One region of the Streptomyces sp. NPDC057486 genome, then DNA from elsewhere that is predicted to be linked to it. Evidence: riboswitches for the same ligand, from Rfam matches in the RefSeq annotation. Region 1 holds a riboswitch; each other region holds the start of a gene.
What was found. Region 1 has a riboswitch for cyclic di-AMP ahead of ACFU6I_RS17150 (C40 family peptidase). Riboswitches for the same ligand answer to the same signal wherever they lie in the genome.

Region 1 (7,044 bases):
TCTGTACGTCCTGTACATTTTTTACAGATGCTCCCGCAGGCGCGTACAGACACCGGAGGAGAGGCCAGCCATGTTCCGCCCTGCCGCCCGTTACGTCCTGCCCGAGTTCACCGAGCGCACGACCGACGGGACCCGCACCCTCGACCCGTACTCCAAGCTGCTCGCCGAGCGCATCGTCTTCCTCGGCACCCCGGTCGACGACACCGCCGCCAACGACCTGATCGCGCAGTTCATGTATCTGGAGCACGCCGCGCCCGAGCGGCCGATCTCCCTCTACATCAACTCCCCCGGCGGCTCGTTCGGCGCCATGTCCGCCATCTACGACACGATGGACTACCTCACCTGCGAGGTGGAGACGTTCTGTCTCGGCCAGGCCGGTTCCAGCGCGGCGGTCCTGCTCGCCGCGGGCGCTCCCGGCCGACGGCATGCCCTGCCCGGGGCCAGGGTCGTCGTCCAGCAGCCCGAGCTCCCGGAGCCGGTTCAGGGCCAACCGTCCGATCTGGAGATCGAGGCACGGGAACTGGTCCGCGTCCGTGAGCTGCTCACCCGCATGCTGGCCCGCCACACCGGCCGCAGCGCCGAGCGGATCGCCGCCGACTTCGAGCGCGACCTCATCCTCGACGCCGCCGGAGCCAAGGCGTACGGGCTGGTGGACCACGTCCTGGAGAACCGCAAGACGTCGCTCCCGCCGAACAGCGCGAGGTGAACCGCCGATGCAGCCACCCCACCTCCCACCGCTGCCCGCACTGACGCGCGCCGAGGCCGAGTTCATCGACTGCTACCTGGAAGTGCTCGACCAGCTGGGCCGGATCAACCCGGCCCGCGGCAGCGACACCTACGGCGCGCTGCGCGCGGCCCAGGCACTCGCCTCACGTTCGGGCGCCCTGCGGGACGCGCTCACCTTGATGCACGAGCGGGGTGAAGCACACATCCACGCCGCCACATTGGCACGGGCACTGCGCGTGTTGGACGGGGAACGGCGGGCCGGACGGGTCACCGTGCCCCCGGCCCCGATGAGTTGATCATCTCTCCATGGGCGACACGCCCGGCATGTTGATCGAATTTTCTCGCTCGTCCGGCGCAAGGAATCCCCCGCGAGAGGGATGACTCGACTTGCGCCGCCGACGTGGACGGCGAGCGAAATATGCCGTTCCGCCGCTGGTACGGGACGGGTCGAGACAGCCTGACGAGTGCTCACATCATCCCTCGCTCACCCAAACAGACGATTGGTAACGAACTTCGCATTTCGCTGTTTTGGTTCGGAAATCCGGCAGTCGGTGAGTCAAGATCCGTGGGACGACAAGCCCCCGCCACCACGGCGAGGCGGTCCGGGCGGACGCCGAGTCCTGCCGCCGCCCGGATGACTGGTCGACATAAGTGGATCGGCAGGAGTGGAGGACCCGAGCACAACGGGTCGACCGGCATCCGGTCGACCCTCGGGGTGAAGCCGCATCGCGCGGCCGGGCAACTTCGCCAGCCCGAACCCGACAGGTCATCCTTCACAGGCGGCTGACGAAGGGTTGCGCATGACTGCGCAGGTTCATGTCCCGTTTCTGATCACCCGGGCCGGTACGGCCACAGTTCTGACGCTCGCCGCCGTCGGCGGCTCCATGCTCGCTCCCGGCGCCGTGACCGACGCCCATGCCGCGACGCGTGCGACGAAGGCGCTCAAGATCGCCGCGTCGAAGCAGGGATCGCCGTACCGGTACGGGGCCACCGGCCCCCACCGTTTCGACTGTTCCGGGCTGATGATGTACGCGTTCAAGAAGGTGGGCAAGAGGCTCCCACGCACGGCCCAGCAGCAGTACAACAAGTCCCGCCACATCTCGGCGTCGAAGCGGAAACGCGGCGATCTGGTCTTCTTCCACTCGGGGCGCAGCGTCTACCACGTCGGCATCTACGCCGGCAGGGGGAGGATCTGGCACTCCCCGAAGACCGGTTCCGTCGTGCGGCTGGAGAAGATCTGGACGAGGAGCGTCTGGTACGGACGAGTTCGCTGATCCCTCCGTTTCTCCTCCGCCCCCCCCATTCACCACGTGCTTCAGTGCACCAGGGGTCCGGTCACCAGGACCAGCCCCAGCGCGGTGAGCGCCGCGCCGCTGCCGCCCTCGATGGCGCGGGCGGTACGCGGCCGGCGCAGCCACCGGCCCAGGCGGTCCACCAGGAGCGCCACGGCCGGGAACCAGATCAGCGCGAGCAGCACGACGACGGTGGCCAGCAGCAGGGTCCTGGGGAGGGGCGGCTGTCCGTCAGGGACGAATTGCGGCAGCAGGCTCAGGAAGAGCACGGGCGCCTTGGGGTTCAGAGCGTTGGTCAGAAAGCCCTGGCGCAGGGCGCGCCGCGTGCTGGTCGCCGTCGGCCCTCCGTCCCCTCCCGTGTCCACGCCCGCATCCCTGGCGCGGCGCCGCGCCGCGTGCACGCCGCTGATTCCCAGATAGAGGACGTACGCCCCGCCGAGCAGCTGCACCGTGCGGAACAGGACGGGCACCGTGACAAGGACCGCCGCGAGCCCGGCGACGGCGAGCGCCGTGTGGATGAGCAGTCCCCCGGCGACCCCCAGCGCCGTGGCCACCCCGGCCGCACGCGAGGCGAGTGCGTTCCGTACGACCACCGTGAAGTCCGCGCCCGGCAGCGCCACCATCCCTGCGGCGACCCCGATGAAGGCGATCAGTTGTCCGTCCATGGGTCCACCATGGACCGACTTAGCCTTCAGCATGTACTTGCAATCTTCTGGGTCTGCCAAAAGGAATGCTTAATGTTCGATCCGACGCGGCTCGCGGCACTGGTGGCGGTCGCCGAGGCCGGTTCGATCACGCGCGCCGCCGCCCGCCTCGGCTACACCGCGCCCGCACTCTCCCAGCAGCTGACCAAGCTGGAGCGGGAGGCGGGCGCCGCGCTGCTGGTGCGCCACCACCGAGGCGCCCGGCTGACGGCAGCGGGCGAGCTGCTGGTCGTACGCGCCCGGCGGGTCCTCGACGAGATGGACCGTGCGCGCCACGAACTGAGCCGACTGGCCGGGCTCTCCGGCGGACGCCTCCGGGTCGGCACGTTCACCACGGCGGGCATCCATCTGCTGCCGCCTGTACTGAGCGCGTTCCGGCGCGCCCACCCGGATGTGGAGCTGTCCGTCACGGACTACGAACCGCCCGGGGGGATCGCCGCCGTCGCCTCGGGCGAGGTCGATCTGGCGCTGACCCATGCGTACGAGCCGGGGCCTGCGGCGCCGGTGCCGTCCGGGGTCTGCGTGGAGCCGCTGCTGGTCGAGGAGCTGGTACTGATCACTGCGGTCGGCCAGATGCTGTCCGAGGGGACGGGACGGCTGCCGGTTACGGAGCTGGCAGGCCGGCCGCTGGTCAGCAGCGCACCGGCCCATCCCCCCCGCCGCGGGGTGGAGAACGCCCTGGCCGAGGTGGGGGCGACGCCCGCGGTGGTCTGCGAGTCGCCCGGCTATGCCCTGGTGTGCGCCCTGGTCAGCGCGGGGATCGGGATGGCGGTGGTGCCGGAGATGGTCGCAGCGATGTCGCCGGCTCCGCTGTCCGTGCGGCGGCTGGAACCCGCGGCGTTCCGGCGGACGATCTCGGTGGTGCACCACGGCGAGCACGCGAGCGGAGCGGCGGCGACGCTGTGCGCACTGCTGCGCGGCGGCTTCGGACGGGCGACGTCGGTGCAGTGACGTGCGCCCGCCCGCTCGGGCAGTCAGGGGTGGGCGGGTACGGTCCACGGGAGCGCGATCCAGACGGTCTTGCCCCCCTCGCTGGTGGGCGTGACCCTGAGACGTCCGCCGCACTCCTTGACCAGACAGCGGATGATCACCATGCCGCGGCCGTTGTCCTGCTGCACGGCGGCGGGCGGGCGCCGGGGCCGGCGGGGGTGACTGTCCGTCACCCCGAGGTGCAGCTGCTCCTCACGCTCCAGCCGGAGGTCCACGGTGAAGGTGGGCGACTGGCCGAAGGTGTGCTGGACGGCGTTGGTCACGAGTTCCGAGACGATGAGCCGGATGGTGTCGGCGGCCTCGGTGTCGTCGGGCAGTCCCCAATCGGCGAGCACCCGGGCAACGTATCTCCGGGCTGCGGGGACCGAGACCGGCTCGCTGGGCAGAGTGACACGTGCTTCTTGATGGTCTGCCATGGCGAGCCGTCCCTTTCCTGCCCGGACCGACCCACGACCGGTCCGGGATGTGCTTCGCGCCAGATTGCCACTGATGCTGCCCGCTGTGACGCCGATCCAACGAGATATGCATATATCTGTCGCTCGAAGCGGTGAACTCCGGCCCGGACAGGCGCGGGTGGCGGCACACTGGCCCCTCTGTACGAGAGGGAGGGAGGCCGCCGATGCAGCACGGCCCCGCAGTACGTCGCCGCAAACTCGGGGAGGAACTGCGGAGTCTGCGCCACACGTCCGGACTCACCAGTCGGGACGCCGCACGGATCCTCGGCTGGCACCAGTCGAAGGTGAGCCGGATCGAGACCGGTGCGAGCGGGGTGAAACCGGCCGATGTGGGCCGGCTGCTGGATGCCTACGGCGTGGACGACGCACAGTTGCGGGCGCTCCTGGAGATGCTTGCGGGCTCGGCGGGCGGTGGCGGCACGGGCTGGTGGCACGCCTACCGCGGCCTCATCCCGCCCCAGTACCGGGACTTCATCAGTCTGGAGTCCCAGGCCCGGACCGCCCGCACGTTGGAGACCTCGGTGGTTCCCGGACTGCTGCAGACCGCCGACTACGCACGGGCGGTGACCCGTTCGTCCCTGGACGGACTGCCCGCCGGTCAGCTGGACTCGCTGGTGGAGGTGCGGCTCGCGCGGCAGGGAGTGCTGCGGACAGACCCGCCGTTGCGGTTGACCGCGGTGCTCGACGAGGCGGTGCTGCGGCGCGAGGTCGGCGGGCGCCGAGTGATGCGGGAGCAGCTGCGCCATTTGGCGCGGTTGTCCCAACTACCCCATGTGCAGGTGCAGTTGCTGCCGTTCTCGGTCGGCGGATACATCGGAATCACTGGGCCGTTCGTTATCTTCTCATTTCCGAATACTTCTGATCTGGATGTGGTCGTTCTTGACCATTTGACGAGTAGCCTCTATCTGGAGCGGAAAGAAGACCTTGAGGCGTACAGCTCGGCCTTCCGCACGATGCAGGCACACGCGCTGTCGCCGGAGCACTCGTTGGACCTCATCGCCGCGATCGACCGCGACGGTTAGGAACCTCAGACTGCCCGAGGGGGCCCGATGTCCGATTGCCTCGCACAGCACGAGTTACGGTGGCGGCGCAGTAGCCGCAGCACGGGTATGAACAACTGTGTGGAAACAGCTCCGTTCGGCGCGGAACAGCTGGCGGTGCGGGATTCCAAAGACGTGTCCAGGCCCCCGCTGCGGTTCTCCGCGGCGGCCTGGACTTCGTTCGTCTCCGGTCTGAACGACGGTCCGGTCGGCTGACCGGCCGACTCCGTCAGGTCAGTGGCGCGGTTCGCAGGACGGTCGCCACCGCGGTCGCGATCTGCGCCTCCGTCAGATCGGCCCGTGCGGTGAGCCGCAGCCGCGAGATGCCGTCCGGGACCGACGGCGGGCGGAAGCAGCCCACCGCGATCCCGGCCGCGCGGCAGTCGGCCGCCCAGCGCACCGCCGCGTCCGGCGAAGGCGCCCTGACCGAGACGACTGCGGCGTCGGGGCGCACGGCGGTCAGCCCTCCTGCGGTCAGCCGTTCGTACAGTGCGGTGGCGACCGTACGGGCCCTGCCCGCGCGTGCCGGCTCCCGGCGCAGCAGGCGCAGGCTCGCGAGAGCCGCGCCCGTCGCGGCCGGTGCGAGCCCGGTGTCGAAGATGAAGGTGCGGGCCGCGTTGATCAAATGGTCGATCACCCGGGCCGGGCCGAGGACCGCTCCACCCTGACTGCCCAGGGACTTGGACAGGGTGAGGGTGGTGACGATCCCGTCACCACCCGCGAGACCGGCGGCGGCGAGGGCGCCGCGCCCGCCCTCCCCGAGCACGCCCAGACCGTGCGCGTCGTCGACGAGCAGCGCGGCGCCCTCCGCACGGCAGACGTCGGCCAGTTCCGGCAGCGGCGCGGCGTCTCCGTCGACGGAGAAGACCGAGTCGGTGACGGCCAGGGCGCGGCCGCCGTGCGCGCGCAGCTCCTTGGCGACGGATTCGGGATCGGCGTGGGGCACGACGACTGTGTCCGCCCGGGAGAGGCGGCAGCCGTCCACGATGGAGGCGTGATTGCCCGCGTCGGAGACGATCAGGGAGCCACGACCGGTGAGGGCGGTGAGGGCGGCGAGATTGGCCGCGTAGCCGGAGGAGAGGACGAGGGCCGCTTCGAAACCGCAGAATTCGGCGAGTTCGCGTTCGAGCTCGGCGTGCAGCGCGGTGGAACCGGTGACCAGCCGGGAGCCGGTGGCGCCCGCACCCCACCGGTGCGCGGCCTCGGCGGCGGCAGCGGTCACCTCGGGGTGCCGGGTGAGGCCCAGGTAGTCGTTGCTCGCGAGGTCCAGCAGTTCCGGCTCGGCGCGCCGGGGGCGCAGAGTACGGACGAGCCCGGCGTCCGCACGGCGGCGCGCCTCGTCATCGATCCAGTCGAACGGGGCGAAGGACATGGCGGCGGTCCCTTTTGTAGGCAGCTCACAGACCCTAACCGGGGGCGCGGCCCGTCATGGTGTGGCGATACACACAGGCTCGGTGGGCTCTGTTGTCCGGTTCCTCCTTGGCTGCGGGCGGTGCCGTGCGCCAGGATCGTGACCATGGACCTCCTGAACACGTTGGTGGACAAGGGGCTGCGGCGCGAGCTGCCGACCCGCGAAGAAGCACTCGCCGTGCTGGCGACCTCGGACGACGACCTCCTCGAAGTGGTGGCCGCGGCCGGGAAGGTGCGCCGTCAGTGGTTCGGCCGGCGGGTGAAGCTGAACTATCTGGTCAATCTCAAGTCCGGGCTCTGCCCGGAGGACTGCTCGTACTGCTCTCAGCGGCTCGGCTCGAAGGCCGAGATCCTCAAGTACACCTGGCTGAAACCGGACGAGGCGTCGAAGGCCGCCGCCGCCGGGGTGGCGGGCGGCGCGAAGCGC
Region 2 (7,044 bases), on a different contig from region 1:
CGTGGCAGAGCACGAGGGAGGCGCTGCCCAGTACGTCGGCCTGGGGGACCCACTTCTCCACATGGACATTGCGGGGGATCGCCCCGAAGTCCGACACCTCGGTGAGGGGACCCGTGGTCAGCAGGACGCGTGCCGGCAGCTCGCTCACGGACGCCAGCACCGTCCGGTACAGGGCGGAGGCGTTCGGCATGCCGCCCACCTCGGTGCCGAGCGTGACGTAGACGAGCGGTTCCTCACCGCTGTGCCACCAGTCCGGCAGAGCGTCCGGGGCGGGTGGTTGGTGGTAGCGCCGGGTCACCGCGTACGGCGAGGGGTCCAGGGACGTGGGGAGCCGGGTCAGATAGGGGGAGGCCCTGAGCCGGTCCGCGATGCCCGCACCGTACGAATCGAGTACCGGGCGGAGCAGTTCATCGGTGGACTCCGCGAACTGCGCGGCAGAAACGGCGACCTGGGCATGCGGGACACCGTGGCGCTCGGCTGCCACCACCGACGCGAGCTCGTACATCTCGTGCAGGACGAGATCCGGCCGCCACTCCCGGCAGAGCTCCTCCAGCGTCGGCAGCATGGCGGTGGTGCACAGCCTGCCGAACACCTCCCTGGTCATCAGGGACACGCCCTCGTCCGCAGGCAGTCCCAACACCCGCGTCATCAGCGGGACGAGCTCGGCCTCCGGCGGCTCCCCGCCGATGCGGTAGGGCTGTTCCCGGGTCGTCAGTAACGGTTCGAGCTTGGGCGGTGCGACGACGAGGACATCGTCCCCACGCGCCGCGCAGGCGTCGATGAACGGGACAAGGGGGTTGAAGTGGCCCGATCCGCTGGTCGAGGCGAAAAGTACGCGCATGGCACGACCCTAGGGATCGGCGCCCCACACCCACAGGACTGCATTGCGCCGACTTCCGGCACTCCGCCGCGCCTTGCTGTCCGACCGACGACGCCAGGAGGCCCACGTACCCATCGACAGGGCCCACGCACAACCCGTCCGGTGGATTCGTGGTGCTGCAAGCAGTCGTACGAGGGAAGGAGAGTGAAATGCCTGAAATCTCCGCACCTGTGATCAAACTCGTACGGCAGACCACCGAGCCTGTCGCGGCGCAGACCCTGCGCTCGACGGCGGCCGCGGTGATCGCGTATGTCGTCGCGGTGTGGACCCTTCCGCAGCCCGCACCGCTGACGGCTCCGCTGACCGCGCTCCTCGTCGTCCAGGTCACCCTGTACGCGACACTCACCACGGGCATCCGGCGCGTCAACTCCGTCGTCGTCGGGGTGCTCATCGCCATCGGCTTCAGCGCCCTGGTGGGGCTGAGCTGGTGGAGCCTGGGTCTGACGATCTTCAGCTCGCTGATCATCGGCCGGATGGTGCGGGTGGACGAGTTCGTGCCGGAAGTCGCCATCAGCGCGATGCTCGTCCTCGGCGTCTCCCAGGTCGCCGCCACCGCGTGGGACCGCGTTCTGGAGACCCTGATCGGTGCGGGCGTCGGCCTGTTGTTCAACCTGCTCGCACCTCCCGTATGGGTGCAGAACGCGGGCGTGTCCATCGACGAACTGGCACGGGAGATGGGACGGATGTTCCGGGCCATGGGCGAGGAGGTCGGCGGCCACATCTCCGTCACGCAGGCGGCGGCGAGACTGCACGACGCCCGCAGACTCGACCACGACATCGTGGCCGTCGACGCCTCGCTGCGGCAGGCCGAGGAGAGCCTCCTGCTCAACCCCCGGATCCGGCAGGGTCTTCTGTACCGCATCGTCCTGCGTACCGGACTCGACACACTGGAGATCTGTGCCGTTGTGCTCCGCGTGCTGGCCCGCACGCTGACGGACCTGGCCAAGGCCCGGACGGAGGAAACCATGTTCCCGCAGGACGTGGCCGCCTCGCTCCGGGAACTCTTCACGCAGATGGCCGACGCCATCGAGAGCTTCTCCACGCTGATCACCACCCCGGTGTCCGCCAATGCCGAGGAGGCGGAGTCGAGACTTGCCGACGCACTGGCCGCCAGCCGCGCCACTCGGGACGTGGTGGCCGACCTCCTGCTCGAGGACGTCCAGGAGCACCCCCGACAGTGGCAACTGCACGGTGCGCTGCTCGCCGAGGTCGACCGCATTCTGGATGAGCTGGACATCGACAAGCGCGCCGAACGCCTCGGCGAGGAACTCGACCGCCACTCCGCCGAACTGCACGAACGCCATCCCCGGCTCGCCGCACTGCGGCGGCGGCTCGGCAGCCCCCGGGCCACGCAGCCGACAGTCCCGGGAGCGTGACGCGAGCCGACAGGAGACCGCGCCCCGCGACGCCCGAATGCCTCGGCCCTGCTGCCGCCCGCACACGCGAACGCCCTCTGCAGGGTGGGCACTTCACACCACCGATCGGCGCCCGGAGTCCGGCACGGCTGTTCGGCGCAGGCGGACCGTGCAACCCGGCCTTACGATGCAGGAGGGGCACCGGAAGCCTCGGAGCGCCGGGGCCGAGACCCGCAGGGTCCGCGGTCCCGCGCCTGATCACGGAGACACGTCACATGGCACCTGACCAGATCCCAGGCATCGATCTCGCCGCGGCTCCCAGCGGGGCGGGATGTGCGGACTGCCTGGCGGGCGAAGGACCGGGATGGTGGCTGCACCTGCGCCGCTGCGCCGCGTGCGGTCACATCGGCTGCTGCGACTCCTCCCCCTCGCAGCACGGTACGAAGCACGCACGCGAGGCAGGACATCCCTTCCTGGCCAGCTTCGAGCCGGGGGAGAACTGGCTCTGGAACATCGAGACCGAGGAATATTACGAGGGATTGGAGCTGCTCCCGCCCACCTCGCACCCGGTCGACCAGCCGACCCCGGGACCCCGGGACAAGGTCCCCTCGGACTGGGAGCAGCAGCTGCACTGAAGCCGCGCTCCTCAGCCACCGGCAGACATATGGGTCCTCAGGCACGGATCGGTCGTCCCGTCGGGACAGGCGAGACGGCCGATGTCCCAGCCGGCGCGCCCCGCTCCGGCCTGATAGGCGCTTTCGTAGAAGGCGAGAACGGCCGCACGGGGATCGCTCTCGGTGCGGGCCGCGTCGTACGGCAGCACCGCCAGATGGCTGCCGCCGCGATCCACCCACTGCGCCGACACCGGAGTGAGCGGTTCCTCCGCCAACCGCGCCGGTTCGGGAGCGGTGTACGAGTAGAACGCGGGAGCGGCGAACTTGTCGTCACCGAACCAGAATCCGAAGCTGATCACTTCTCGGGAGTAGGCCTCCCGCGTCACCGGGTCGACCTGCTGGGGCTGGTCGATCTGACGCTCCGAAAAGCGGGTGTGGGCGATATCGAAGGTGTGCCAGAAATGGTGCACGGGACTGACTTTCCCCGAAAACCGCGCCGCGAATTCCTCCAGTACCAGTGCCACTTGACTGAGAACCTGCCAATACCGGTTGGCGTGTTCGGGATCGTATGCCGCGTGCTGGGTGTCCTCGGCGAACGGCCGCTCGGCGTCGGGCAGATCAAATGGCCTGGGCACGTTGATATCCACCTTGATGCCCAGTGCTTCCAGGGCGGCCATGACCTTCTTGTGGAAGGACGCCACAGACTGGCCCGAAAGTGGGAACGAGACCGTCACACCGTCCAGTCTTGTGATGACGAGGCGATGGTCGACGAAGTCGAAGTCCACCGTGAAAATCGGGTTGCCGTCGATCTGCCCCATGGGGCGGGTGGTGATACCGCGGCCGGTGAGGTGAAACGGAACGTTCCACCAGTGATTGCGCCGGACGCTGGCCGCGAGACGGATCTTTCCGACGACCTGCGCGAAGCGGTGGAGCGTCTCTTTGGTGTCACGCCACTCGGCGAGCGGCATGGGCGGGAACAGCTCCATCGCCATCACTTCTTTCGTGCTGCCGGACGGTCCCGGTGGGCGGGCAGGGCGTTCTTCCGCACCATCATGGCCATGCCGAAGGCGTACGGCACCTCGTGCGGCCGTCGTGGTGTCGTTCGTGTGAACCTGCGCGACCAGGCCGGGGTGGGCGGCCACTCGTGCGCCGCAGTCGGCGCAGATGCGTGACGTGCGACTGGCCCCGGTCGCCTCGTGGGAGGCGACCTTCCCGACGAGTCGGAGGCCCGAGGGCCTGTCCGTCGAAGCCAATATCTGCTAAATGTCGGAATTTTGGCGATTAAGGGAAGTTGCTCGACTGTCCGATGCATGCGAAACCCTCACGGGTCGGGGTCTTACGGGTCGGGCAAATCGCCCTTTTCGGACTGAGTGGTGAGAGTCACCTTTCGGGCGCGCGGACGCAGCGGCGTGCCGCCCGGTTCCCTGCTGCGCCAAGAAAGTTGGCTTCGTGGGCCGGGGTGGATCAGGTGAAATTCCGCGACTCGATCTTGTAAATGAATTGTGATCGAGAAATGGGGGCTTGTTCAGGTCGGAGTTTCTCGCCTACGGTCACCGTCAATCCGGATGGAACGCCGAATCCTGCCGCCGTCCGGTAACCCGACCATTCACGTACGGCAGGAGCGGGGGACCCAGGCAAGCCGCCGATCCGGTATCCGGAACGGCTAGGGGTGAAGTCGTATTCCCATACGGCGAGGCAACTCCAGCCTCAACCCGACAGCTCACCTCGTAGGCGACGGAGAGGAATGCGCCATGCCCGCAATGGGTAACCACCGTCGTCGTAAGTCCGGTTCGCTGACTCGCGGAATCATTGCCGTGAGCACGGGCGGAGCCGCTCTGGCTCTTCCGATGATCGGGGCCACCGTTGCCTCGGCAGCGCCGGCGCAGTCTGTCACCGCCGTCGCCAATGCGGTGGCGCCCGCTGCCGCCCCCGCCAAGCCGACTGCCGTGCGGGCGGCTACGCCCTCCACCTATTCCGTGATAGCCGGTGACACCCTTTACAAGATCGCCCTGAGTCAGTCCGTGAGCGGCGGTTGGCAGCAGCTGTACAAGGACAATCGAGCGGTCATCGGAGCCGACCCCGGCGTGATTCACCCGGGCCAGAAGCTCACCATCGGCGCCAAGGCCGCGCCCGCGGCGGTCGAGTCCACGACGGCCGCGAGCACCGCCGCTGTGGTCACCCCCAAGCCCACGACGTACACGAACGACCTCGACGGCTGGATCAAGGAGTCGCTGGCCGTCATGGCCAAGCACGGCATCCCCGGCAGCTACGACGGGATCCACCGCAACATCATGCGCGAGTCCTCGGGCAACCCCCGGGCCATCAACAACTGGGACTCGAACGCAGCCAAGGGCACGCCGTCCAAGGGTCTCCTGCAGGTCATCGACCCCACCTTCCGGGCCTACCACGTGCCCGGTACGTCGATGGACCCCTACGACCCGGTCGCCAACATCACGGCCGCGTGCAACTACGCCGCTGCCAAGTACGGCTCGATCGACAACGTGTTCGGGGCCTACTGACCCCCGGTTGCGTCGATTCGGGAATGACGGGTGGCGAAGGTCCGACAGGGCTTCGCCACCCGTTCCCGTCGGTCCTGTCCTCCTGCCGCGCGGTCCGGGGCGACGCGTGACGTTGCGTGTCCGGGTCCCTCGATCGGGTGCATATTACCCGCAGGTATGTAGTGACTTGACACGCAAACAGCAGTAGAACCAGTTTCACTCTGAAGAGAGTGAGGCGTGTCACATGAGTGACTCTACCATGCATGATGCAGGCACCGAGGGTGTTTCGCGTCGAAGATTCATCACAGGAACTGGTTCTATTTTAGGAGCCGTGGCCCTCGCGGGTCACACCATCCCGGCCCGGGCCGGGATCCGCTCCGCAGCCGCTCCGATCGACTCCGGAGCCCATGTCCCGGCCCTGGTGATCGGCACCGGATACGGCGGCTCCGTCGCCGCACTGCGTCTCGCCCAGGCAGGCGTCGACGTGCACATGATCGAAATGGGCATGGCCTGGGACACCCCCGGCCCGGACGGCAAGATCTTCGCCAACACGACCTCCCCGGACAGCCGGTCGTACTGGCTCCGCACGAGGACCAAGCAGCCGCTCAGCAACTTCCTCGGCTTCCCCATCGACAGGAACATCACCCGCAACACAGGGATCCTCGACGCCGAGGAGTTCAGCGGGATCACCGTCTACCAGGGCCGCGGTGTCGGTGGCGGCTCGCTGGTCAACGGCGGGATGGCGGTCACCCCCAAGCGCGAGAACTTCGGAGCCGTCCTCCCGTCGGTGGACGCCGACGAGATGTACGGCATCTACTACCCGCGCGCCAATGCCGGGCTCGGCGTCGGCACCATCGATCCGGCCTGGTTCGACACCGCCGCGTGCTACCAGTACGCCCGGGTCGGCCGTAAGCAGGCCGAACGTGCCGGCTTCCCGTTCGTCTTCGTGCCCACCGTGTACGACTGGGACTACATGAGGCAGGAGGAGGCCGGAACCGTCCCCAGGTCGGCGCTGGCCGGCGAGATCCTCTACGGCAACAACTACGGCAAGAAATCGCTGCAGAAGACGTACCTCGACCGGATCAGAGCCACCGGCAGGGTCGCCATCTCGCCGCTGCACAAGGTCACTTCGGTCGCCCCGGCGGCAGGTGGCGGCTACACGGTCGTCATCGACCAGATCGACACCGGCGGTGACACCACGGCCACCAAGACGGTGACCGCCGACCGGGTGTTCTTCGCGGCCGGCAGCGTGGGCACCAGCAAGCTGCTGGTCAAGCTGAAGGCCACCGGTGCGCTCCCCGCCCTGAACAACGAGATCGGCAAAGGGTGGGGCGACAACGGCAACGTCATGTGCGGCCGGGCCAATCACCTGTGGGACCCGACCGGCAGTCTTCAGGCGTCCATTCCCACGGGCGGCATCGACAACTGGGCGGCCGGTGGCGCGTTCGCCGAGGTTGCGCCGCTGCCCACCGGGATCGAGACATACGCCTCGTTCTACCTGTCCATCACCAAGAACCCGAACCGGGCCGAGTTCTCCTGGAACGCCGCGACGGGCACGGTCGACCTGAACTGGCAGACCGCCTGGAAGCAGCCGTCCATCGACGCCGCCAAGACGATCTTCGACAGGATCAACCAGAAGGAGGGGACGATCTACCGGACCGATCTCTTCGGCACCTACAAGATCTGGGGCGACCACC
Region 3 (7,044 bases), on a different contig from region 1:
TCCTCGTCGGGGATCTGGTCGGAGTCGGCCACGAGCGCGACCTTCTCCAGGAACTCGGCGAGCGTGCCCGTGCCCGCACCTTCCTCCCCGGCGGACTCCCCCCGCTCCTGCTCGAATTCGAGCGCGACGGCGGCGAGTTCCTGGAGGTTCTCGATCCGCGTCTCGTCCTGCGGGTCCGTGGACGCCTGGAGCTCGGCGAGATAGCCGGTCCGTTCCAGCACCGCCTCCAGCACCACGGCGGGGCCCGCGCCGGACTCGACGATCGTGCGCAGCTCCTCCATCAGCGTGTTGAACCGCTTGACGGCGTTGGCCGAGCGGGCCGCCATGCCGTACGCCTCGTCGACGCGGCGCAGTGCCTGCGGGAACGTGATCTTCTCGCGCAGCGACAGTGCGTCGATCATCGCCTCGGCGCGATCGCCGATACCGCGCTTGGGAACGTTGAGGATGCGGCGCAGCGGGACGGTGTCCTCGGGGTTGGCGAGGACCCGGAGATAGGCCAGGATGTCCCGGACCTCCTTGCGCTCGTAGAAGCGCACGCCGCCGACGACCTTGTAGGGCAGGCCGACGCGGATGAAGATCTCTTCGAAGACACGGGACTGAGCGTTCGTCCGGTAGAAGATCGCGACGTCGCCGGCCTTCGCGTCGCCCGCGTCGGTCAGCCGGTCGATCTCGTCGGCGACGAACTGCGCCTCGTCGTGCTCGGTGTCCGCGACATAGCCGGTGATCCGGGCGCCCTCGCCCGCGTTCGTCCAGAGGTTCTTGGGGCGGCGGCTCTCGTTGCGCTCGATGACCGCGTTGGCGGCGGAGAGGATCGTCTGCGTGGAGCGGTAGTTCTGCTCCAGCAGGATCGTCGTCGCGTTCGGGTAGTCCTCCTCGAACTGGAGGATGTTGCGGATCGTCGCGCCGCGGAAGGCGTAGATCGACTGGTCGGCGTCACCCACGACGCAGAGCTCGGCGGGGGCGTCGGCCTCTCCGGCCGGGCCGACCAGCTCGCGTACGAGCGTGTACTGCGCGTGGTTGGTGTCCTGGTACTCGTCGACGAGGACGTGCCGGAAGCGGCGTCGGTAGTGCTCGGCGACGTCGGGGAACGCCTGGAGCAGATGGACCGTCGTCATGATGATGTCGTCGAAGTCCAGTGCGTTGGCCTCGCGCAGCCGGGACTGGTACATCGCGTACGCCTGGGCGAGCGTCTTCTCGAAGCCGTCCGCGGCCTGGCCGGCGAAGGTCTCCTCGTCGATCAGCTCGTTCTTCAGGTTCGAGACCTTGGCCGTGAACGACTTCGGCGGGAAGCGCTTCGGGTCGAGGTCCAGATCGCGGCAGACCAGGGCCATCAGCCGCTTGGAGTCGGCCGCGTCGTAGATCGAGAACGACGAGGTGAAGCCGAGCCGCTTCGACTCGCGGCGCAGGATCCGCACGCACGCGCTGTGGAACGTCATGACCCACATGGCGTTGGCGCGCGGTCCGACGAGCTGCTCGACGCGCTCCTTCATCTCGCCCGCGGCCTTGTTGGTGAAGGTGATCGCGAGGATCTGGCCGGGGTGCACGCCCCGCTCGGCCAGCAGGTGGGCGATCCGGTGGGTGAGCACCCGGGTCTTGCCGGAGCCCGCGCCGGCGACGATGAGCAGCGGCGATCCGGCGTGAACGACCGCGGCGCGCTGCTCGGTGTTCAGCCCGTCGAGCAGGGCGGCGGAGTCGATGGCGGGGCGGTGGGCGCCGTCCCGGTAGTACGCGTCCCGGTGCGGCGGGGGCGCGTCGAAGACACCCGCGAAGAGGTCCTCCGGCACCGCTTCGGGTGCGGAGTCCTCGGGGGGCGGCGGGGGTTCTTCCTCCGAGTGCTGGAGGCCGGCCAGGAAACTGTCGTCAAAGAGGCTGCTCATCGCCTCACGAGTCTAGGGCGACGCACCGACACTCTGCGGCCGCATGGGAAAGCGCGACCGGAAGGCACCTACGCACGGAGAGCGCCCACCCACGCCCCGTAAGGGAATCGGGGCCCGGACCGCCTCCTCCGACCTCTCTTCACCAAGGTCACGAAAACGTATCGGGCATATCGAACATCAAGCTTCACAGCGGCACCACGGTTGGCTAGCGTGCTCCGTCGGGCGGCCCGTACCCCCTTGAGGCGAACCACGCCGAGCGGGCTCCCCCGCCGAATCCGCGCTGCCCACAGGGAAGTTCGGAACCGGGGACCCACATGCGAAACCGGGGTGAATCGGTCTGTATCCCCACTCGGACCGTAGGGCAGCCTTCCGTTCCGCCCGAACCCGACAGCTAACCCGGTAGGCGGTCCACGGAAGGAGATGCCGGCTTTGGCATCGCATCGCAAACCGCGCAGCCGGGTACGCACCACCACCCCCGCCGTCGGGCTCACGACGGCCGCACTGGCAGGCGTGACCCTGCTGTCGACCCAGAGCGCCACGGCCGCCCCGAGCGCACCCAAGCCCAGCATCGAGGACGTGCAGAAGAAGGTCGACGACCTCTACCGGCAGGCGGGCACCGCGACCCAGCAGTACAACCAGGCGAAGGAGGCCTCCGCCAAGCAGCGCGGCAAGGTCGACGCCCTGCTGGAGGACGTGGCCGAGCGCGCCGACAAGCTGAACGAGGCGCGCAGAACACTCGGCAACTACGCGGCCGCGCAGTACCGCACCGGCTCCATCGCCCCGACCGCCACCTTCTTCCTGGCCGACGACCCGCAGTCGTACTTCGACCAGAACCAGCTGATGAACCGGATGACCGCCCAGCAGCAGAAGGCGGTCACGGACTTCCGTACGCAGCAGGCAGCGGCGGCGAAGAAGCGCGCCGAGGCGACGAAGAGCCTGGAGACGCTCACCGAGTCCCAGGCCACGCTCCGGACCAGCAAGCAATCCGTCCAGAAGAAGCTGGGCGAGGCGCGCACGATGCTGTCGAAGCTGACGGCCGAGGAGAAGGCGCGGCTGGCGGCACTGGAGCGCGAGAAGGAGGCGGAGGCCAAGCGCAAGGCGGAGGAACTCGCCCGCCGGCAGGCCGCCGCCAAGGCCGAGGCGGACCGCAAGGCCCAGGAGGCGGCGAAGAAGGCCGCCTCCACCAGCGGCACGGGCACGGGGGCGGGCACGGGCACGGGAACCGGGACCGGGACCGGGACCGGCTCGGACACCAGTGCCACCACGAAGGCCGAGAAGGTTCTCGCCTTCGCCCGCGCCCAGATCGGCAAGCCGTACGTCTGGGGAGCGACGGGCCCCTCCTCGTACGACTGCTCAGGGCTGACCCAGGCCGCCTGGAAGGCGGCGGGCGTCGACATCCCCCGCACCACCTGGGACCAGGTGAAGATCGGCACCCGGATAGCCACGGCCGACCTGCAACCGGGCGACCTCGTCTTCTTCTACGACGACATCAGCCACGTCGGTATCTACAAGGGCGACGGCATGATGATCCACGCCCCGAAGCCCGGGGCGAACGTCCGCGAGGAGTCGATCTACTACATGCCGATCTACGGCAGCGTGCGCCCGGCGTGACGCCGAGCTCCTCCAAGGAGTGAGCCCCTGCCGGGTCCGGCAGGGGCTCGCTTCTCGTGCGGGTGGGTCCGGCTCAGGTCCAGAGTGTCGCGATGAAGATGTTGGCGACCGTCAGTCCGCCGACCGCCGCGAACACGCCCTTCTCGACCTTCTCCTCGTCCCGCTTGATGTAGACCAGCGCGAGGATCACCACCAGGACCGCCAGCTTCACGCCGATCTTGATGTTGTTGACCGGGTGGTCGTCGGCCTGGTTGAGCCCGACCAGCGCGACACCGGTGACCAGCATGGTCAGCGCTCCGTGCAGCATCGCCGGGACGAAGCGTGCCGTGCCCGCGCCCATCGCCTTCATCTGGGTCAGGAAGCCGCCCAGGAGGGCGGCGATGCCGATGATGTGCAGCGCGACGAAGACATTGATGAGTACGTCCATGAGGCCGCAGCCTAGCCGGGGCCATATCACCCCTCTTCGGCGAGGTGGGGGCTACCCGGCATTTCGCTCGCATCTGTACCAATTGCCTGACTCTGACGGAATTTTCCAGTCACTCGGCGACAATACATTGCCAAATTCGGGCAATAGCCGTCATTGCGACTCTTCCTCGCGCCCCGGGCTTAGCGTCCCTGTCCAGGTGGCCGGCTTCACCACCGCTCCGCACCCGGACGGCAGCCCGGTCACCCCGCCGAGAAATCCGGCGGCGGGCCGCTCCCCCTGTTGGTGTCCCGCCGCCGGACCTCAGCGGCCCGCCGGTAGGCCCCGACGGGCAGTCGACCCAAGGAGCCCCGCCCCTGTGGCAGTGCATCGAAAACCCAGGCAGCGCCCGCACACCGGCTCCGCCGCCCGCACCGCAGCCACCCTCGCCCTCGCCGGGGCCGCGACCGCCGCCGTCCTGCCGGGCTCCGCGCACGCCGAACCACAGCCCACCCCCGCCCGGATCAAGGCCGAGGTGGACCGGCTGTACCACGACGCCGAGGTCGCCACCGAGCAGTACAACGGCGCGAAGGAGGAGGCGACCGCCGCCGCCAAGTCCTTGAACGCACTGCGCGACGAGGCCGCCCGCAGGGCCGAACGCCTCAATGCCTCCCGCAACGCACTCGGTTCGCTCGCCGCCGCGGAGTACCGCACGGGCGGCCTCGACCCCGCCGTGCAGCTGGCGCTGTCCTCGGACCCCGACCAGTATCTGCAACGGGCCTCGTACGTGGAGTGGGCCTCCGACCGCCAGGCGGCCGAGGTCTCCAACGTGCAGCGGCAGGTCACCGAGATCGCCCAGCTGCGCACCGAGGCGAAGAACGAGCTGGCGGCCCTCACCGCCCGCCGGGCCGACCTGAAGAAGCACCGGACGACGGTCAGGGCCAGACTGGCCGACGCCCAGAAGCTCCTGGACACCCTCTCGCCCGCGGAGCGTGCCGGGTTCGAACGCGCGGACGCCGCCCGCGCGGATCGCGGCGCCCCGCGCCTGGGCGCCACCCAGGCTCCCAACGCCCGCGCCGCGGAGGCCGTCGCGTTCGCCTACGGGGCGCTCGGCAAACCGTACGTCTGGGGCGCCACCGGACCGTCCTCGTTCGACTGCTCCGGGCTGACCCAGGCCGCCTGGCGCTCCGCCGGCGTCTCACTCCCCCGCACCACATACACCCAGATCAACGCCGGCCGGCACGTCCCCCGCTCCGAACTCGTCCCCGGTGACCTGGTGTTCTTCTACTCCGGGGTCAGCCATGTCGGTCTCTACATCGGCGACGGACAGATGATCCACGCACCGCACCCCGGAGCACCGGTCCGCATCGCGCCGATCGACAACATGCCCTTCGCGGGAGCGACCCGGGTCGCATAGGCTCCCTCGCTCCGCAGTTCGCGGTCCTGGGTCCGGAGTCCCACCGGACCGGTCGAAGGGGAACCCGTATACCCATGGACGCCGATGTCCGGACGCACGCCCATGCACTCGCCCTCCGCTCCCCCGGCGACCTCCTGCCGCCGAAGCCCGTCGACACCCTCGTGCTCGCCGAACCGGCCACCGACGCCGAGTTCTACGCCGCCGCCCGCGTACAGCACCACGGGTAGGTGGTGTGGCTGGAGCCGGCCGACACCGCTGTGGAACGGATCCACGCGGGCATCGGCCACCGAAGGGTCGGCGAGAAACTCGACATCGCCGTCGCCCCCGACCGGGAGAACGGCCGACTCAGACCAGTCGTCGGGCCGTCGCCCACCGCGTCAGCTCGTGCCGGTTCGACAGCTGGAGTTTCCGCAGCACCGCCGAGACGTGCGACTCGACCGTCTTCACCGAGATGAACAGCTGCTTGGCGATCTCCTTGTACGCATAGCCGCGCGCGATCAGTCGCAGCACCTCGCGCTCGCGCTGCGTCAGCCGGTCCAGGTCCTCGTCGACGGGCGGCGCGTCCGTCGAGGCGAACGCGTCGAGGACGAAGCCGGCCAGCCGGGGCGAGAACACCGCGTCGCCCTCCTGCACCCGGAAGACCGAATCGACCAGATCGGTGCCGGTGATCGTCTTGGTGACGTAGCCGCGGGCGCCGCCGCGGATGACACCGATGACATCCTCGGCGGCGTCCGAGACGGACAGCGCAAGGAAGCGCACCGGGTTCTCGACCGCGCCCATCAGCGGGGCGCAGCGGCGCAACACCTCGACGCCGCCGCCGCCCGGCAGGTGCACGTCGAGGAGGACGACCTCGGGGCGGGTCGCCGTGATGACGGTGACCGCCTGGTCGACATCGGCGGCCTCGCCGACGACCTCGACACCGGTCTCCTCGGTGCGGCCGATCTCGGCCTGGACTCCGGTGCGGAACATCCGGTGGTCGTCGACGAGCACGACCCGTACCCGGCGCTCCGGGCCCCCGATCGCTTCGGTGGTCTCGGTCATTCGCCCGCCCTCTCCATCTCCAGCTCGACTTCCGTGCCCCCGCCGGGCACCGAACGCAGCCGCGCCGTACCGCCGTTGCGCTGCATCCGGCCGATGATTGATTCTCGTACGCCCATTCTGTCCCCCGGTACGGAATCCGGATCGAATCCCGGACCACGGTCCCGTACGGAGACGAAGACCGTCCGGCCCTCGACCTCCGCATAGACCTGCACGGCGCCGCCCTCGCCACCGTACTTCGCGGCATTGACCATCGCCTCGCGTGCGGCCTGCATCTGCGCGGCGAGCTTCTCGTCGAGCGGGCAGTCGCCGACGACGACGACCTCCAGGGGGACACCGTGCTTGTCCTCGACCTCGGCGGCGGCGCGTTTGACGGCTTCGGCGAGGGTATCCGGTTCGTCGCCCTCGTCCTTGCCGGTGCCCTCGGGGTTGTACAGCCAGTTGCGCAGCTCGCGTTCCTGGGCGCGGGCCAGTCTGCGGACCTCGCTGCCGTCGTCCGCGTTGCGCTGGATCAGGGTGAGGGTGTGCAGCACGGAGTCGTGGACGTGAGCCGCGACCTCGGCACGTTCCTGGGCCCTGATGCGCATCAGGCGTTCCTCGGACAGGTCCTGGGTCATGCGGACGAGATACGGACCCGCCAGCAGCGCGATGCCGGTGAGGACGGCGATCGCCGCGGTCAGCACATTGCCGAGCTGGGC
Region 4 (7,044 bases), on a different contig from region 1:
CGGTCGTCGCCGACGACGAACTCGGTGGAACCGCCGCCGATGTCCACCACCAGGTAGGGCTTCGGCAGGTGGTCGCTGCCCTCGAGCTCCTTGGTGGCGCCGTCGAAGGAGAACTCGGCCTCCTGGTCGCCGCTGATCACCTCGGGCTCGACGCCGAGGATGTCCAGCACGCCGCCGACGAACTCGTCCCTGTTCTCCGCGTCGCGGGAGGCGGAGGTCGCGACGAAGCGGGTCTTCTCCGCGCCGTACTCCTTGATGACGGCCGCGTACTGGCGGCAGGCGGCAAAAGTCCGCTCCAGCGCCTCGGGGGCGAGCCGGCCGGTGCGGTCCACGCCCTGGCCGAGCCGGACGATCTCCATCCGCCGGTCGAGCTCGGTGAGCTCACCGGTGGCGGGGTCGGCGTCGGCGACGAGCAGACGGATCGAGTTGGTACCGCAGTCGATGGCGGCCACGCGCGTCATGAGTACTCCTGTGTCTTCAAGCTCTCCGGCGCCGGTCCAAGCCCCTCCGACGCCGATTCGATCCCCTCCCGCGGTCGAGGGGCGGGGGTCCCGGGGGCCGAGCCCCCGGGCGCGGTCAGCCCTCGTCCGGCGGCCCGCACGGCGTGACGCACGGCCCCTTGCGCCACCACTCCGGCAGCATCGCAATCGCCTCGTCGCCCAGCGGGTTCACGCCCGGCCCCGCCGCCAGCGAGTGCCCCACCAGCACGTGCAGGCACTTCACCCGGTCCGGCATGCCACCCGCGCTGGGAAAGCCCTCCAGCACCTCGATGGCGTCGCGCCGGGCGATGTAGTCCTCATGCGCGGCACGGTACGCGGCCGCCAGCTCCGGGTCCGTGGCCAGACGCTCCGTCATCTCCTTCATGACGCCGTTCGCCTCCAGCGTGCCGATGGCGGAAGCCGCGCGCGGGCACGTCAGGTAGTACGTCGTCGGGAACGGCGTACCGTCCTCCAGCCGCGGGGACGTCTCGACCACGTCCGGGTTGCCGCACGGGCAGCGGTGCGCGATCGCGCGCAGCCCGCGCGGCGGGCGGCCGAGCTGCTGCTGGAACGCGGCGATGTCCGCCTCGGTGGGCGTGGTGGACTCGGTCTGGGGAGGGGGCGTTTCCATGCCTGCCTTGGATCTACTCGGATGTGTGAACCACGGCTCCGCACAGTGCTGCGGGGACGAGGTGAACTAAGGGAAATGGGAAGTCAGTTGCGGTCGGCGCTGTCCACGCCGTCCCACAGGTTGGAGTGCCACGGCCGGTCGGTCTCCTTCGCCCCTCCGCTGCGCTCCTTCGCCGCGTCGGGGTCGATCACCGTGTAGCTGGTCTCCCCGGGACTCACGTAGTGCAGGTGTTCCCGGGCCAGCCGCCGGATGTACGCGTCGTCCTGGAGGCGCGCCTTCTCGTCGCGCAGCTCCTCGGTGCGCTTCTCGGCCTCCTGCGCCAGCCGCTCCTGGTCGGCGATCTCGTCGCGCTGCGACACGTACTGCCGCATCGGGTACGCGAGCGCCACCACCAGGGAGCAGACGACCAGGGCGAGGAACGCGGCCCGGCCGGTGAGCCGCGAACGGCGGGCCTGGCGGCGGTTCTGGGACCGGTAGACGCGGGCGGCGGTCTGCTCACCGAGCAGTCGCAGCCGGGTCGCGGTGGAGAACCGTTCCCGGTCCTTCGCGGCCATGTCTCCGCCTCCCCACTACGCACGTCCGTCCCCGCACACGGTACGGGACCGAGTGCGGGGACGGACGGAGGCCGGGGCCTTTGCCCGATGCCGGGCCTGCGATCAGCCCTTGAAGCGCGGGAACGCGGAGCGGCCCGCGTACACCGCCGCGTCGTCGAGGATCTCCTCGATGCGCAGCAGCTGGTTGTACTTGGCGACGCGGTCCGAGCGGGCCGGGGCACCGGTCTTGATCTGGCCGCAGTTCACCGCGACGGCGAGGTCGGCGATGGTGACGTCCTCGGTCTCGCCGGAGCGGTGGGACATCATGCACTTGAAGCCGTTGCGCTGGGCGAGCTCGACGGCGTCCAGGGTCTCGGTCAGCGAACCGATCTGGTTGACCTTGACGAGCAGGGCGTTGGCGGAGCCCTCCTCGATGCCGCGGGCCAGGCGCTCCGGGTTGGTGACGAACAGGTCGTCACCGACGATCTGCACCTTGGCGCCGAGCTTCTGGGTGATGACGTTCCAGCCGGCCCAGTCGTCCTCGTACAGCGGGTCCTCGATGGACACCAGCGGGTACGCGGAGACGAGCTCCTCGTAGTACTCGGTCATCTCGGCGGCCGAGCGGGACTTGCCCTCGAACTCGTACTTGCCGTCCTTGTAGAACTCCGAGGCGGCGACGTCGAGCGCGAGCGCGATGTCCTTGCCCGGGGCGTAGCCGGCTTCCTTGATGGCCTCGAGGATGAGGTCCAGGGCGGCGCGGTTCGACTCCAGGTTCGGCGCGAAGCCGCCCTCGTCGCCGAGACCGGTCGACAGTCCCTTGGTCTTCAGGACCTTCTTCAGCGTGTGGTAGACCTCGGCGCCCCAGCGCAGGGCCTCGGAGAAGGACTCCGCACCGATCGGCGCGATCATGAACTCCTGGATGTCCACGTTGGAGTCGGCGTGCGACCCACCGTTGAGGATGTTCATCATCGGGACGGGCAGCAGGTGCGCGTTCGGGCCACCGAGGTAGCGGAACAGCGGCAGGTCCGAGGCCTCGGACGCGGCGTGTGCGACGGCCAGCGAGACGCCGAGGATGGCGTTGGCGCCGAGCGAGCCCTTGTTCTCGGTGGCGTCCAGGTCGAACATGGCCTGGTCGATCAGCCGCTGCTCGGTGGCGTCGTAGCCGACGAGCTCCGGGCCGATCTGCTCGATCACGGCGAGGACGGCCTTCTCGACGCCCTTGCCCTGGTAGCGGTTGGGGTCACCGTCGCGAAGCTCAATGGCCTCGAACGCACCGGTGGAGGCGCCGGACGGAACAGCAGCACGGCCCGTGCTGCCGTCGTCGAGGCCGACCTCGACCTCGACCGTGGGGTTTCCGCGGGAGTCGAGGATTTCCCGGGCTACGACGACGTCGATGGACGGCACGAGGCATCTCCTTCTGGGATATGACGCTGGTTGTGCAGGGTCGCTTTGGCCTTGCGACAAGAGCCTAACCGGCTGGGCCGCCTCGGTCCGCCGACCGCCCGCCTCCTGGGACGAAAAAGGACCCAAGGGCACTCATAGCAGGGCAAAGATCCAGATTTCTACTGGACGGTAACGACAACAGTTGAACGCTGAACGCAGGAACCCCGACCCGGCGCGTACGGGGGAATCCGCGCCGGGTCGGGGTGCTCGGGGAGGAGGGAGTCCGTATCTACGGGGAGCCCGTGTCCACGGAGGCCCGTCCTACTTCGTCAGGTGGAGCTGCTGACCCGGGTAGATCAGGTCGGCGTCCTCGACGATGTCCTTGTTCAGCTTGAAGAGCTGCTGCCAGCCGCCCTTCACCTCGTGCTGCGCGGCGATCTTGCTGAGCGAGTCGCCGGGCTTCACCTTGTACTCGCCGTCGCCCTTGGCGACCTTCGCGCCGGTCGGCGTGGTGACGGTCTTCTTGGCCGCGGCCTTGGGGGCGGTGCCGCGGTTCGCGCGGGAGGCGGCGGGGGCCTCGGTGCGCTCGGCCTGCTTCGGCGCGGCCTGCTTCGACTCCTGCGCCGGGGCGCTCTGCTGCGCGGTGGAGCCGGTGTCGACGCCCGGGTCGACACCGTCGTTCTTCAGGCCGCCGGCGCCGGCGCAGCCCCAGGCACCCGGGCCCTGCATGTCGAGGAGCTTCTCGGCGGTGGCGATCTGCTGAGCCTTGGTGGCGAGGTCGGCGCGCGGGGCGTACTGCGTACCACCGGCGGCGGCCCAGCTGGACTGCGAGAACTGCAGGCCGCCGTAGTAGCCGTTGCCGGTGTTGATGGACCAGTTGCCACCGGACTCGCACTGGGCGACGGCGTCCCACGTGGCGACGGAGGCTGCGGAGGCACCGGTCGCACCCATCAGGGGAGCGGCGATGGCGGCACCGGTGACGCCGGCGAGCGTGGCGACACGGACGGCCTTGGACGGGCGACGGTGCTTGCCCTTGCTGTTCAGCAGCATGGAACTTCTCCTCACCGACGCCTACGAGGTGAGCTGTCGGGTTCGGGCCAAGTGAGTTGCCCGGTCGCGTGTCCTAGCACGCGACTTCACCCCGAGCCGGTCCTGACGGTCTTTCGACCGTCGGGCCCGGCGGCTTACCTGGGTCCCCCGCTCCTGCCTACGGCGCTTTACGCGTCTGTTCCCTTCGACCGACGGCAGGATTCGGCGTGACGGTCGACGGGGCCCGCGGTGCGAGCGGTTCCGACCGTAAACGTACGCAACCTCGACATTCAAAGATGGGCATAACGGACAATCAGTCCTTACATGCATCCGATCGCACAGTGTTTTCGCAGGTGAGGAGCCGTGCGGACGGACCCGGCAGACGCGACACGCCAGTTGACGCAAAGAGACCCATGTCTCACTTACGCATAAGCGGACATAGGTCCCTGAACTACCCCGATTTTTGGGGTACTTTTAGCTGTTTATCAGACTGCCCTCACTTCGACTTCGCGCCGAGTTCGAGGCTCTGGCCAGGCAGGATGAGGTCCGGGTCGCCGCCGACCGCACCCTTGTTCGCCTCATAGAGAGCGGGCCATCCACCGGGAACCTTCTGTGCGTCAGCAATCGCCGAGAGGCTGTCGCCCGGCCGGACGGTGTAATCGCCGTCCGTCGCCGCCGCGCGCGTGTCGCGCCCCTCACTGTTACCGCGGGAAGCATGCCGACCCGAGTCCCGGTCGCCGCCCCTGCCCGTGTCCTGGCTCACCTCGGAGGCCGGCGCACCGCGGTGCTTGCCACCCGTCCCATTGTTGGACGAGCCAGACTTCTGGTGCGAGTCGGATGAATCAGACTTCTTGGACGACGGTGTGGCTGACGGCTTGCGCGACGCCTTGTCCGAAGGCGTGGCGGACGCCTCGGCGGACGGCGCCTCGGACTCATCCTCGTTCTCACCCTGTTCGGCCGACGGCACGATTCCCGGGTCGACCCCCGGCAACGACCCGTCCTCCGTGAGCCCGGAGATCACCGCACAGCTGGGCCACGCCTTCGGCCCCTGGTCCTCCAGGACCTTCTCGGCGACCGCTATCTGCTGCGAGCGACTGGCGAGGTCGGCGCGCGGGGCGTACGCCTTACCGCCGTACGCCTTCCAGGTGTCCTGCGAGAACTGAAGACCGCCATAGAAGCCGTTGCCGAGGTCGGCGCTCCACATGCCGCCGCTCTCGCACTCTGCGACCTGGTCCCAGGTCGTGGCGCCGGCGGCGTGCGCACCGGCCGCGCCGAGCAGGGGGATGGCGATGGCCGAACCGGTCACGCCTGCGGCGACGACGATCGCGGGTGCCTGGCGAGGGCGACGGTGCCTGCCGTTCGCGGAGCCCATGGGATTGCCTTCCGTGTGACTGACAAGTGACTGGTGAGTCGAACGGTGAACGTAGCGGCACTCGAATGCTTGTCACAAGTCGATGCAGCGCAGATCACGTGAAAGTCACAGAGTTGACAGAGTGTCACTTCCACCGGAACGCAGGCCGGGACCGAACTCCACCGGAAGCGTGCGCAGTCCACGCATGATGAGCCCGCCACGCCACCGCAAATCGGTAGGTTCCACCGCAAGCCGTAGGTCCGGGAGGCGCCTCAACAGGGTGGCCAGGGCCGCCTGCCCCTCCAGTCGGGCAAGCGGTGCTCCCAGACAGTAATGGATGCCGTGCCCGTATCCGAGGTGCTGATTGTCACGCCGCGCGAGGTCCAGCGTGTCCGGGTCCGTAAACCGTTCCGGGTCCCGGTCGGCGGCGGCGAGCACCACCAGTACGGGGTCGCCCGCCGCGATCCGCTGCCCGCCGAGGGTCAGCGGCTCGGTGGCGAACCGCCAGGTCGCCAGCTCCACCGGACCGTCGTACCGCAGCAGTTCCTCGATGCCGGTCTCCAGCAGCCCGCTCTCCCCCGCATCGAGCGAGCGCTGCAGCCGCTCCCGCTGCTCCGGATTGCGCAGCAGGGCGTACACCCCGTTGCCGATGAGGTTGACCGTCGTCTCGAATCCCGCGAAGAGGAGGATGAAAGCCATGGCGGCGGCCTCGTTCTCGGTGAGGTGCTCGCCGTGGTCGCTCGCCCGGATCAGCCCCGAGATCAGGTCCTCCCCCGGGTTCTCCCGCTTCCGGTGGATGAGCTCCGCGAGATAGCCGCGCATCTTCTTCACCGACCGGGCCACCCCGCCGCGCGGACCACCGCCGTGGCGGATCATCATCCCCGCCCAGTCCCGGAAGTCGTCCTGGTCCTCGCGCGGGACACCGAGCAGGTCACAGATCGCGTAGATGGGGAGCGGGAACGCGAAGTCGTGGATGAGGTCCGCGGATCCCTCCTCGATGAAATTGTCGATGAGGTGGTCCGTCAGCTCCTGCACGCGCGGGGCGAATTCGGCGACCCGGCGCGGCGTGAACGCCTTCGAGACCAGCCGGCGCAGTCTGGTGTGGTCCGGCGGGTCGATGTTCAGCAGATGCGTCATCAGCTCCGCCTTGCGCTCGCCCGGGATGCCGGTCTTCCCCTTGGCGTGCGCCGGCTCGTCGTGGTGCGCAGGGTTCTTGGAGAGCCGGGTGTCGGCGAGGGCCTGCCGGGCGTCCTCGTACCGCGTCACGAGCCATGCCTCGACCCCGCTGGGCAGCGCGGTGCGGTGCACGGGACTGTGCTCGCGCAGCCAGGCGTAGGCAGGGTACGGGTCGGTGGCGAACTCCCAGGTGAAGAGTTCGGGGGCGTCGGCGGGGCTGTCGTTCACCCCCTGACGTTATCCGTTGGCCTCCGCGGCGAGGATCGCGTCCCGGTAGGCGCGGCCCGCAGCGCGCAGGGCGGCCTCGGGGTCCGTGCCGTCCTGTTCCGCGCGGACGGCAAGGGCGAGGAGTTCGTAACCGATGCTGTCGCCCGTCGGGAGCGGCACATCGAGTCCGGCGGCACGGACCCGGCTCGCCAGCTTCGCGGCCAGCGCCAGCCCGGGCTGCCCGAGCGGAACGCC

Region 2: another riboswitch for cyclic di-AMP. It lies ahead of ACFU6I_RS14005 (transglycosylase SLT domain-containing protein); the one in region 1 lies ahead of ACFU6I_RS17150 (C40 family peptidase).
Region 3: another riboswitch for cyclic di-AMP. It lies ahead of ACFU6I_RS24730 (NlpC/P60 family protein); the one in region 1 lies ahead of ACFU6I_RS17150 (C40 family peptidase).
Region 4: another riboswitch for cyclic di-AMP. It lies ahead of ACFU6I_RS09875 (transglycosylase family protein); the one in region 1 lies ahead of ACFU6I_RS17150 (C40 family peptidase).

The regions. Positions count from the first base shown of each region.
Region 1 is NZ_JBHVEE010000031.1:65,988-73,031, reverse strand. Features, by position in the region: gene ACFU6I_RS17160 (ATP-dependent Clp protease proteolytic subunit) at 71-706, shown strand; gene ACFU6I_RS17155 (hypothetical protein) at 714-1,022, shown strand; cyclic di-AMP (ydaO/yuaA leader) riboswitch at 1,338-1,523, shown strand; gene ACFU6I_RS17150 (C40 family peptidase) at 1,527-2,000, shown strand; gene ACFU6I_RS17145 (LysE family translocator) at 2,042-2,683, opposite strand; gene ACFU6I_RS17140 (LysR family transcriptional regulator) at 2,756-3,673, shown strand; gene ACFU6I_RS17135 (ATP-binding protein) at 3,697-4,128, opposite strand; gene ACFU6I_RS17130 (helix-turn-helix domain-containing protein) at 4,332-5,189, shown strand; gene ACFU6I_RS17125 (DUF397 domain-containing protein) at 5,217-5,423, shown strand; gene ACFU6I_RS17120 (8-amino-7-oxononanoate synthase) at 5,437-6,579, opposite strand; gene bioB (biotin synthase BioB) at 6,724-7,044, shown strand, end outside.
Region 2 is NZ_JBHVEE010000023.1:68,805-75,848, reverse strand. Features, by position in the region: gene ACFU6I_RS14025 (glycosyltransferase) at 1-841, opposite strand, end outside; gene ACFU6I_RS14020 (aromatic acid exporter family protein) at 1,030-2,256, shown strand; gene ACFU6I_RS14015 (UBP-type zinc finger domain-containing protein) at 2,511-2,870, shown strand; gene ACFU6I_RS14010 (DUF5996 family protein) at 2,882-3,835, opposite strand; cyclic di-AMP (ydaO/yuaA leader) riboswitch at 4,411-4,596, shown strand; gene ACFU6I_RS14005 (transglycosylase SLT domain-containing protein) at 4,601-5,368, shown strand; gene ACFU6I_RS14000 (GMC oxidoreductase) at 5,592-7,044, shown strand, end outside.
Region 3 is NZ_JBHVEE010000055.1:25,183-32,226, reverse strand. Features, by position in the region: gene pcrA (DNA helicase PcrA) at 1-1,877, opposite strand, end outside; cyclic di-AMP (ydaO/yuaA leader) riboswitch at 2,135-2,299, shown strand; gene ACFU6I_RS24730 (NlpC/P60 family protein) at 2,298-3,488, shown strand; gene ACFU6I_RS24725 (hypothetical protein) at 3,562-3,915, opposite strand; gene ACFU6I_RS24720 (C40 family peptidase) at 4,271-5,308, shown strand; gene ACFU6I_RS24715 (hypothetical protein) at 5,383-5,535, shown strand; gene ACFU6I_RS24710 (response regulator transcription factor) at 5,654-6,349, opposite strand; gene ACFU6I_RS24705 (PspC domain-containing protein) at 6,346-7,044, opposite strand, start outside.
Region 4 is NZ_JBHVEE010000014.1:53,902-60,945, forward strand. Features, by position in the region: gene ACFU6I_RS09855 (exopolyphosphatase) at 1-461, opposite strand, end outside; gene ACFU6I_RS09860 (DUF501 domain-containing protein) at 577-1,110, opposite strand; gene ACFU6I_RS09865 (septum formation initiator family protein) at 1,194-1,664, opposite strand; gene eno (phosphopyruvate hydratase) at 1,767-3,047, opposite strand; gene ACFU6I_RS09875 (transglycosylase family protein) at 3,348-4,076, opposite strand; cyclic di-AMP (ydaO/yuaA leader) riboswitch at 4,080-4,251, opposite strand; gene ACFU6I_RS09880 (transglycosylase family protein) at 4,552-5,427, opposite strand; gene ACFU6I_RS09885 (cytochrome P450) at 5,533-6,810, opposite strand; gene ACFU6I_RS09890 (nucleoside triphosphate pyrophosphohydrolase) at 6,820-7,044, opposite strand, start outside.